DNA from 4 places in the Streptomyces sp. NPDC000348 genome. Region 3 is predicted to be linked to each of the others. Evidence: riboswitches for the same ligand, from Rfam matches in the RefSeq annotation. Region 3 holds a riboswitch; each other region holds the start of a gene.

What was found. Region 3 has a riboswitch for cyclic di-AMP ahead of ACFY3N_RS30960 (transglycosylase family protein). Riboswitches for the same ligand answer to the same signal wherever they lie in the genome.
Region 1: it holds a riboswitch for cyclic di-AMP, as region 3 does, so the genes downstream of both, ACFY3N_RS26905 (transglycosylase SLT domain-containing protein) here and ACFY3N_RS30960 (transglycosylase family protein) in region 3, are expected to answer to the same signal.
Region 2: it holds a riboswitch for cyclic di-AMP, as region 3 does, so the genes downstream of both, ACFY3N_RS29790 (C40 family peptidase) here and ACFY3N_RS30960 (transglycosylase family protein) in region 3, are expected to answer to the same signal.
Region 4: it holds a riboswitch for cyclic di-AMP, as region 3 does, so the genes downstream of both, ACFY3N_RS35960 (M23 family metallopeptidase) here and ACFY3N_RS30960 (transglycosylase family protein) in region 3, are expected to answer to the same signal.

Annotation. Positions count from the first base shown of each region.
Region 1 is NZ_JBIAZD010000016.1:11,013-13,202, forward strand. It holds gene ACFY3N_RS26900 (polyprenyl synthetase family protein) at 1-620, opposite strand, end outside; cyclic di-AMP (ydaO/yuaA leader) riboswitch at 1,193-1,361, shown strand; gene ACFY3N_RS26905 (transglycosylase SLT domain-containing protein) at 1,367-1,840, shown strand; gene ACFY3N_RS26910 (HAD family hydrolase) at 1,804-2,190, opposite strand, start outside.
Region 2 is NZ_JBIAZD010000019.1:97,583-99,772, forward strand. It holds gene ACFY3N_RS29780 (helix-turn-helix domain-containing protein) at 1-86, opposite strand, end outside; gene ACFY3N_RS29785 (ATP-binding protein) at 299-760, shown strand; gene ACFY3N_RS29790 (C40 family peptidase) at 806-1,279, opposite strand; cyclic di-AMP (ydaO/yuaA leader) riboswitch at 1,283-1,485, opposite strand; gene ACFY3N_RS29795 (hypothetical protein) at 1,819-2,127, opposite strand; gene ACFY3N_RS29800 (ATP-dependent Clp protease proteolytic subunit) at 2,135-2,190, opposite strand, start outside.
Region 3 is NZ_JBIAZD010000021.1:46,602-48,791, forward strand. It holds gene ACFY3N_RS30955 (transglycosylase family protein) at 1-869, shown strand, start outside; cyclic di-AMP (ydaO/yuaA leader) riboswitch at 1,075-1,243, shown strand; gene ACFY3N_RS30960 (transglycosylase family protein) at 1,248-1,964, shown strand.
Region 4 is NZ_JBIAZD010000040.1:14,956-17,145, forward strand. It holds gene ACFY3N_RS35960 (M23 family metallopeptidase) at 1-939, opposite strand, end outside; cyclic di-AMP (ydaO/yuaA leader) riboswitch at 952-1,109, opposite strand; tRNA gene ACFY3N_RS35965 (tRNA-Met) at 1,411-1,484, opposite strand; gene ACFY3N_RS35970 (dihydrofolate reductase family protein) at 1,548-2,190, opposite strand, start outside.

The sequences.
Region 1 (2,190 bases), on a different contig from region 3:
TGGGTCAGCACGTCCACGACCGTCTCCTCGGCCCCGGACATCATCGCGCCGAACCGGCAGGCGACGGCGACCAGCGAGCCGGTCTTGCCGCCGAGCACGTCGAGGTAGTGGTCGACCGGGTCGCGGCCGTCCTGCGGTCCCGCGGTCTCCAGGATCTGCCCGGTGACCAGCCGCTCGAACGCCTCGGCCTGCACCCGCACGGCCTCCGGTCCGAGGTCGGCCAGGATGTGCGAGGCCCGCGCGAAGAGGAAGTCGCCGGTGAGGACCGCGACGGAGTTGCCCCAGCGGGCGTTCGCGCTGTCGACCCCGCGCCGCACCTCGGCCTCGTCCATCACGTCGTCGTGGTACAGCGTGGCCAGGTGGGTGAGCTCCACGACCACGGCCGAGGGCACGACACCGTGCGCGTAGGGGTCGCCGAACTGGGCGGCGAGCATCACGAGCAGCGGGCGGAACCGCTTGCCGCCGGCCCGCACCAGGTGCTGGGCGGCTCCCGTGATGAAGGGGACCTCACTCTTGGTGGCCTCGAGCAGTCCTTCCTCGACAGCCGTCATCCCGGCCTGGACATCGGCTTCCAGAGCCTGGTCCCGCACGCTCAGCCCGAACGGCCCGACGACGGTCACGAGGGGTCTCCTGTCTGCTGGTGTCCACTGGCGGTTACACGGAATGTCGATAGGTCGCTGCCATCACTCAAGTCAGCGTATCCGGTCACGTTTCGATCACCGCCAGCGCCCGGGGTTACCGGCAGGGCGGCACGGAATCAAGGGCGGAGCGCTTTTGATCGTTTGATAACAACGGACATTCTCAGACTTTCCCGGACGTAGTAATCCACTCCTCGACCCGGCCCCCGACCCGCCTCCCGGGTCGCGGTTCACCGCGCGCACCATCCTGCCCCTCCCGGCGTCCGATTTGCCGCAAATACTGAGCGAATTCCGCTTGGCGATAAATGCGCTCACAGGCAATCCCCAGTGAAGTGGCTCACGCGCGAACCGATACCCCCACCACGGGCCGCCACCCGCCTTCTCCCCCTCCGCGACACGGAGTTGACCCTTGGCACTCGCAAAGGATCAAGTGCCTCAAAACCCCCATTGCAAGATCAAACGGCGCCTTGTGTGATTCCCGCACTTGTTCCCGACATGTGCTCTCGCATACGTTCCCGGCCTGCCGGGTGGACGCCTAATCCTGCCGCCGCCCGCATCAACCGACGACGATCACTCAGCACGGCAGGAGTGGGGGACCCAGGTAGGCCGCCGGGCCGGACACGCGCCGGAACGGCTAGGGGTGAAGCCATGCCCGCAGGGGCACGGCCGGGCACTCTCCCGCCCGAACCCGACAGCTCACCTCGCAGGCGTAGGAGAGGAACCCAGACATGCCTGCTTACGGTCAGCACCGCCGCCGCCTCGCCCGTTCCCTCGCCGTCGCCGGCGTCGCCGTGGTCGCCCTGCCGCTGTTCGGCGCGACCAGCGCCTCCGCGGCCACCACCGAGCCGACGACGACCGCCGCCACCTCCGTGACGGCGTACCCGGACAACCTCGACGGCTGGATCCGCGAGGCGCTGGACGTCATGGCGCAGAACGGCATCCCGGGCAGCTACGAGGGCATCCACCGCAACATCATGCGCGAGTCCTCCGGCAACCCGGCCGCCGTCAACAACTGGGACTCCAACGCCGCCGCCGGCACCCCGTCGAAGGGCCTGCTGCAGGTCATCGACCCGACCTTCCAGGCGTACCACGTGCCCGGCACCGCCTTCGACCCGTTCGACCCGGTCGCGAACATCGCGGCGGCCTGCAACTACGCCGCCGACCGCTACGGCTCCATCGACAACGTCTTCGGCGCGTACTGAGCCACCCGCTGGGGGGCGAGCGTCATCGCCCCGCCGAACAGTCGCTCGAGGACGACGGCCACGCCGTCGTCCTCGTTCGACGTGGTGACCTCGTCCGCCACCGCCTTCAGTTCGGGATGCGCGTTGGCCATGGCGACGCCGTGGGCCGCCCAGTCGAACATGGGGATGTCGTTCGGCATGTCACCGAAGGCGATCGTCCGCTCCGGGCTCAGCCCCAGGTGTTCGGCGGCGAGCGCCAGCCCGGTCGCCTTGGTCACCCCGCACGGCTGGAGCTCCACGGTGCCCGGCCCCGACATGGTGACCGTGGCCAGTGAGCCGACCACCGACCGGGCCGCCGACGCCAACGCGTC
Region 2 (2,190 bases), on a different contig from region 3:
TCACCGCTGGTGAGTCCCGCCGAGGTGCGCAGCGCGCGCAGTTCGGCGCCCAGTTTCCGGCGGCGCACCGCGGGACCGTGCTGCATGGGCTTCTCCTTACTCCTTCCGAGTCGCCCGGATACGGTCTCCCGTCGCAGAGTTCACCGCTTTGAGCGACAGATATATGCATATCTTGGTGGATCGCCGTCCTGCGCCGTGCGGTGATGGCAGTCTGGCGGCGAAGCACCAGTGCGGGACCGTACTCGAACCTTCCGCTCCGTGTCGGACCGCGGGCCCGTGGGAAAGGGACGACGTCGCCATGGCAGACCATCTGGAAGCATCCGTCACTCTGCCGAGCGATCCCGCCTCGGTCTCGGCCGCCCGCGCCCACGTGGTGGGCGTGCTGGAGGAATGGGGCATGCCGGCGGGCGCGGAACTGTGCGACACCGTCCGGCTGATCGTCTCCGAACTCGCCACCAACGCGGTGCAGCACACGTTCGGGCAGTCGCCCACGTTCACCGTGGACGTCGTCCTGGTCCGTGACGAGCGGGTGCACATCGGTGTCACGGACAGCCACCCCCGGTTCCCCAGGCGGCTGCCCGCGGCGGTCCAGCAGGACAACGGCCGCGGGCTGGTCATCATCCGCTGGCTGACCGCGGAGTGCGGCGGCAGGCTCAGGATCCGCCCCACGCGTGAGGGCGGCAAGACCGTGTCGGTCGAACTCCCGTGGACCGTCCGGGCCGCCGGAGCGGTCACGGCGGCCGGACAGCAGGAGCAGTAGTCGGGCGGCGGGCGGCGGTGCCCCGGGGCACCGCCGCCCCCGCGGTCACCTCACCCGGCCGTACCAGACACTGCGGGTCCAGATCTTCTGCAGGCGCACCACGTCCCCGGTCTTCGGGGCGTGCCAGATCTTGCCCTTACCCGCGTAGATGCCGACGTGGTAGACGTAACTGCCCGAATGGAAGAACACCAGGTCCCCCGCCCTGCGGCTCTGGGCGGAGATGTGGCGCGTCTTGTTGTACTGCTGGGCGGCGGTGCGCGGCAGCTTCTTGCCCGCCTTCTTGAACGAGTACAGCGTCAGGCCCGAGCAGTCGAACCGGTGCGGCCCGGTGGCGCCCCACTGGTAGGGCGAGCCCTTCTTGGAGGCGGCGATGTTCAGCGCCTTGGCGGCCGGGCTCGCGGCGGCCGCCTCCGAGGCGGCTCCGGGGACCACGAGGGAGCCGCCCACGGCGGCCAGGGTGAGGGCCGAGGCCGTGCCGGCCCGGGCCATGAGAGACGGGACACGATTGAGCGCAGTCATGCGCAACCCTTCGTCAGCCGCCTGTGAAGGATGACCTGTCGGATTCGGGCTGGCGAAGTGGCCCGGCCGCACATGTGCGGCTTCACCCCAAGGGCTGCTCGGAACTGACGTCCCGGCGGCCCGTCGTGCTTGGGTCCTCCACTCCTGCCGATCCACTCCTGTCGACCGGTCATCCGGGCGGCGGCAGGACTCGGCGTCCGCCCGGATCGCCCCGCCGCGGCGGCGGGGTCTTGTCGTCAGTCAGGGATCTTGGCTCATGACGCAATCGAAATCCCAACGGAACGTGGGATTTGTGTTGTTACTCACCACTCACCCGTTCGGGTGGACACCTCCTTGTTCGGGTCCTCGCCGAGAGCTCGGGGAGCCCCGGACCAGGGGTGAAAAGCACCGTTCCGGCTGTGCGGTACGCGCGTTGCGCAACCGAGAGGGCCCGAAAACAGCAGGTTCGTCTACGCCGGACGGGGGTACGCCGTTTGGTCCGTTTCAACCCCGGCCGCGGCGCACCACCGGCCGGGGACGCCGTCCGGACCCCGCGGGTCTCAACTGCCGGGGTCCGGCGGCAGTGTGACCCGGGCCGTGCGCCGTTCGCCGTCCAGCACCCGCAGGGCCCGGGCCAGCGTGCCGGAGTGCAGTTCGGTCTCGCCGCGCCGGTGCATCAGGGTCAGCGCGTCGCGCAGCGCGACGGCCGTGCCGACCAGTGCCTGGGCCGCGCGCAGTCCGCGATAGGTGTCACCGTCCAGGGCCGGGTTGATCCGGCCGAGCAGGTCGACGGCCTCGAGGTAACGGTCGATCAGTTCGGCCTCCGCGCGGGTCAGCGCGGGCAGCGGCGGCAGCTCCGGTGGCGGCATCCGCGGCTCACCTCGCGCCGGAGGCGGGGGACGCGCCCCGGCGGCTGGGCACGATCCGGTCCG
Region 3 (2,190 bases):
AATGCGAGAGCGGTGGCTCGTGGAGCCAGAACACCGGCAACGGCTACTACGGCGGCCTGCAGTTGACCCAGGACGACTGGGAGAGCTACGGCGGCCTGGACTACGCGACCAGCGCCGACCAGGCCAGCCGCGGCCAGCAGATAGCCGTGGCCGAGAGAATCCTCGCCGACCGGGGGGTCGGCGCGTGGCGCACCTGCGGACTGACGGCGGGCCTCGAGCAGGACTCGGCGTCGGCCGACATCGACACGGGCGTGGCGGAGGACGCGACCTCGGGCACGCCCGGCTCCTCCGGCTCCACGGACTCGTCCGGATCGCCGGACTCCGGTGACGCGTCCGCTTCGCCCTCCCCGTCGGCCACGTCCGACGCCGAGAACACCGAGGATGCCGAGGGGGACGAAGGCGCGGCCGGTGAATCGGCCAAGTCCGGCAGGTCGAGCGGCTCGGGCAAGGAATCGGACACCGGCTCCGACGGCGGATCCGGCACCTCCCCCTCCGTCTCGGCCACCCCCAAGAGCGACGAGTCGGACAAGTCCGGGCAGACCACCGGTTCTTCCGAAGTCACCGAGACCGAAGACGGCGGCACCGGCCGGCACCGCGGCTCCAGCGCCGAGGAGGGCGTGCTGGAGGACCGTACGTCGGAATCGTCCGGCCGGCATGCCTCGCGCGGCACCGACGCCTCGCGCGATGCCGCCGACGGCTCGTACACCGTGCGCAACGGCGACAGCCTCTCGTCCATCGCCGACTCCCTTGAGCTCGACGGCGGATGGCGGTCGCTCTACGCCGAGAACGAGCAGGTCGTCGGCGCCGACCCGGACCTCATCCTGCCGGGCCAGGAGCTCGAGGTCGGGGTCGAACCGGGCGAAAAGTGACGCTCGAAAGGGCCTGGGTTCGGCGGCAGTTGACGTCATGTTTCGAGACGAATGTCCGGTTTAAAGGCTGTGAGAGATAGGTCTCAGAAGCCCTGATCGTCTTTGAAATTCCGCGGATCGCGTGTCTACGGTCGTGACCGCTCGCCACCGCGGGCCCCGGCTGCCGCCACGCCGAATCCTGCCAGTGGCAGCACGGGAACAGTCGTCGCGTCATGCGCCGCAGGCAGGAGCGGGGGACCCAAGGTAAGCGCCCCTTCCGGTGGTTGACACCGGATCGGGCTTGGGGTGGAGCCGCGTCCCGTGAGGGACGTGGCCGGGCAACTCAACCGGCCCGAACCCGACAGCTCACCTCGTAGGCGTCGGTGAGGGGATCCATCCATGCTGTTTTCCGGCAAGGGCAAGCACCGTCGTTCCTCCAGGGCCACCCGCGCGATCGCCGTCGCCGGCATCGCCTCCGCCGCCGTCGCCGCCCCGCTGATGGCGGCCGGCAACGCCTCCGCCGCCACCGCCTCCGAGTGGGACGCCGTCGCCCAGTGCGAGTCCGGCGGCAACTGGTCCATCAACACCGGCAACGGGTACTACGGCGGTCTGCAGTTCTCCGCCTCCACCTGGGCCGCGTACGGCGGCACGCAGTACGCCTCCACCGCCGACCGGGCCAGCAAGGCGCAGCAGATCGAGATCGCCGAGAAGGTCCTCGCGGGCCAGGGCAAGGGCGCCTGGCCGGTCTGCGGCACGGGCCTGTCCAACGCCGCCTACACCGGCTCCTCCTCCGGCGGCTCCTCGGCCGGCTCCTCGCAGGGCACCGGTTCCACCGGGACCCGTGAGACCGAGCAGAAGGCCTCCCGCTCCACCGAGCGCCCGGCCGCCGAGCAGAAGACCGAGGAGCGGGCGGAGGAGAAGACCGTCACCACCCCGACCGGCGAGAAGGTCGAGAAGGGCGACGGCGAGTACAAGGTCGTCAAGGGCGACACCCTCAGCTCCATCGCCACCGAGCACGGCGTCAAGGGCGGCTGGGCCGGGCTGTTCGAGCTGAACGACGACATCGTCGACGACGCCGACCTCATCTACCCGGGCCAGCAGCTCCACCTGAAGTAAGCGGCCGCCCCCTGCTCCCCGCCCCGGTGCGTCTCCCCCCGTACGCACCGGGGTGGGGTTTTTGCGGCCGGGTTTCAGGAAACGGCTTTGTTCCGTTCGGAAACAATTTACTCTCGGTTCTGTCCACGCAACGGGCGGCCGGATGGCCGATCGCCCGGAGCCGGTTAGGCTCGGACTCGCACGACCCTCCGGGGTCCTGCTCACCCGCGTCACATCCAAGAAGGAG
Region 4 (2,190 bases), on a different contig from region 3:
GTGGGCCCCGGTGGAGTTGCCGGTGGAGCCGACGCGGCCGATCACGTCGCCGGTGCTGACCTTCTGGCCGACGCTGACGCTGATGGAGGACTGGTGGGCGTACCAGATCTCGGTGCCGTCGTCGAGCGTGAGCACGGTCTTGTAGCCGTAGGAGCCGTCCCAGCCGGCGGAGGTGATCGTGCCGGTGTGGACCGCCTTGATCAGCGTGCCCGTGGGGGCGGCGAAGTCGAGGCCGGTGTGCTGGCCGGAGGACCAGTAGGCGCCGGCCTGGCCGAAGGTCGAGGTGATGGTGTACGAGGAGGTCGGCAGCGCGTACTGCTTGGCCAGCTCGGCGAGGCGCTCGGCCTCGGCCTTCTTCCTGGCCTCCTCCTCCGCCTTCTCCTTGGCGGCCTTGGCCTTGGCCTCGGCCTCCTTCTCCGCCTCGGCGGCGGCCTCGGCGGCCGCCTTCTCGGCGGCGGCGACGGCCTCGGCCTGCGCCTTGCTCTCGGCCTGGTCCTGCTGCTGCTCGACCTGCGCCATGATCCGGGCGCGCAGCGCCTCGCCGGCGTCGGCGGCGCCCTGCTCGGTGTCGGCGGCGGTCATGCCGAGGGTGCTGAGGGGGGTGGACGATCCCTCGGGGGTGGTTTCCTCGTCGGAGATGAGGGAACCCACGTTGGGGAGGTCGGGCATGGAGATCGAAACCGGCGGCTTGCCGGTCTGGGCGCTGGCCATGCCGCCGGCGCCGACGGCCGCTATGACGCCGACGCCCAGGACGGTGGAGCTGCGGGCGAGTCCTCCGCCGCGCTGCTTGGAGACGCGGTGCCGGCCGCGTACGGGGCGAACGGAATCCGCGGTGGGGTTCCACTCCTCGAAGGGGCCCTCGTCGGTGCGGACGCCGCCGTAGGCGAAGGTGTCGCTCGGTTTGAACGGGGCCTCGGGGGCAGGCGGGTTGGACGCCACGTGGGCGTGCTCCTTTCCTTCCGTCTTCGCCTACCGGGTTAGCTGACGGGTTCGGAGCGGGAAGGTCTCCTACGCGCGTATACGAGCCGTGGTGCCACGGCGGTATCCACGCGATTCACCCCATGGTGGTGGTTCCCCGGTTCCCTTGCGGGATTCGGCGCGTGCGCACGGAGCCGACGTCTGTGACGGCTGGGACGACCGCGCTGCGTTATCGAACGTTAATAGACGCGAGGGCCTGATTCCAAGCCGTTCCTCTTGATCTTTAACGATTTCCGCGTGGACTTAAGTGCCACGAGCGGTCAAAAACGGGCGAGTTGACCGCACCTCAGGTGACGGATCACTTCTGACCGTTCGTCAGTCGTTATGCGCTGCGGGGTGGATCGCTCACTCTGGGTGAGACCGTTGGTCGGGAAGGGGGAGCGGAAAACACCGAGGGCCGGAATCCTTTGGATTCCGGCCCTCGGCCTTCAGTAGCGGGGACAGGATTTGAACCTGCGACCTCTGGGTTATGAGCCCAGCGAGCTACCGAGCTGCTCCACCCCGCGTCGGTAAGACCAGTGTACGTCATCCGCAGGACATGGCGCACACCCATGATCGCCGGCCCCGGTTCAGCGGCCGAGCAGATGTCCGTTCGGCGCCTTGGCCCGGTCCTCGTGCTCCGGCAGGACGACCACGGTGGCGCCCCCGGCCGCCAGTACCGCGCTGCCGTCGGCGCCCGCCACGAACGTGTCCGGCTCGCGCCAGGCCGTGACCACCCGCCGTACGCCCGCGTCCAGGATCAGCCGGGCACAGGGTGCCGGCCGGGACGCGCGGCGGGCGCAGGGCTCCAGGCTGGAGTACACGGTGGCGGTGACGAGCCGGGGGTCCGTGGGATCGGCCTTGGCGAGCGCGGCCTCCTCCGCGTGCACCACCGGGTCGCCGCCCTCCCGGGAGTGGCCGCGCGCCAGCTCCGTACCGTCGGCGGCCACCACGACCGCGCCCACGCTGAACGCCGTCGCGGAGGGCGGGCACTCGGCGGCCAGCTCGCAGGCGAGGGCCAGCCAGTGGTGGTCGGCGGCGGAGGGCAGCGGGCCGGTGCCGGGGGCGGTGGGCTCGTAGCGCATCAGGACGACGTCGCCCACCGGGCGGCTCTCGACCAGCCGCAGCCGGCCGCCCTGGTAGGGGCCGGGGCCGAAGAGGCGGGGGGCCTCGGGGTCACCGACGAACAGCGGGGCGAGGACCAGCTGGAGCTCGTCGGCCAGCCCCTGGGTG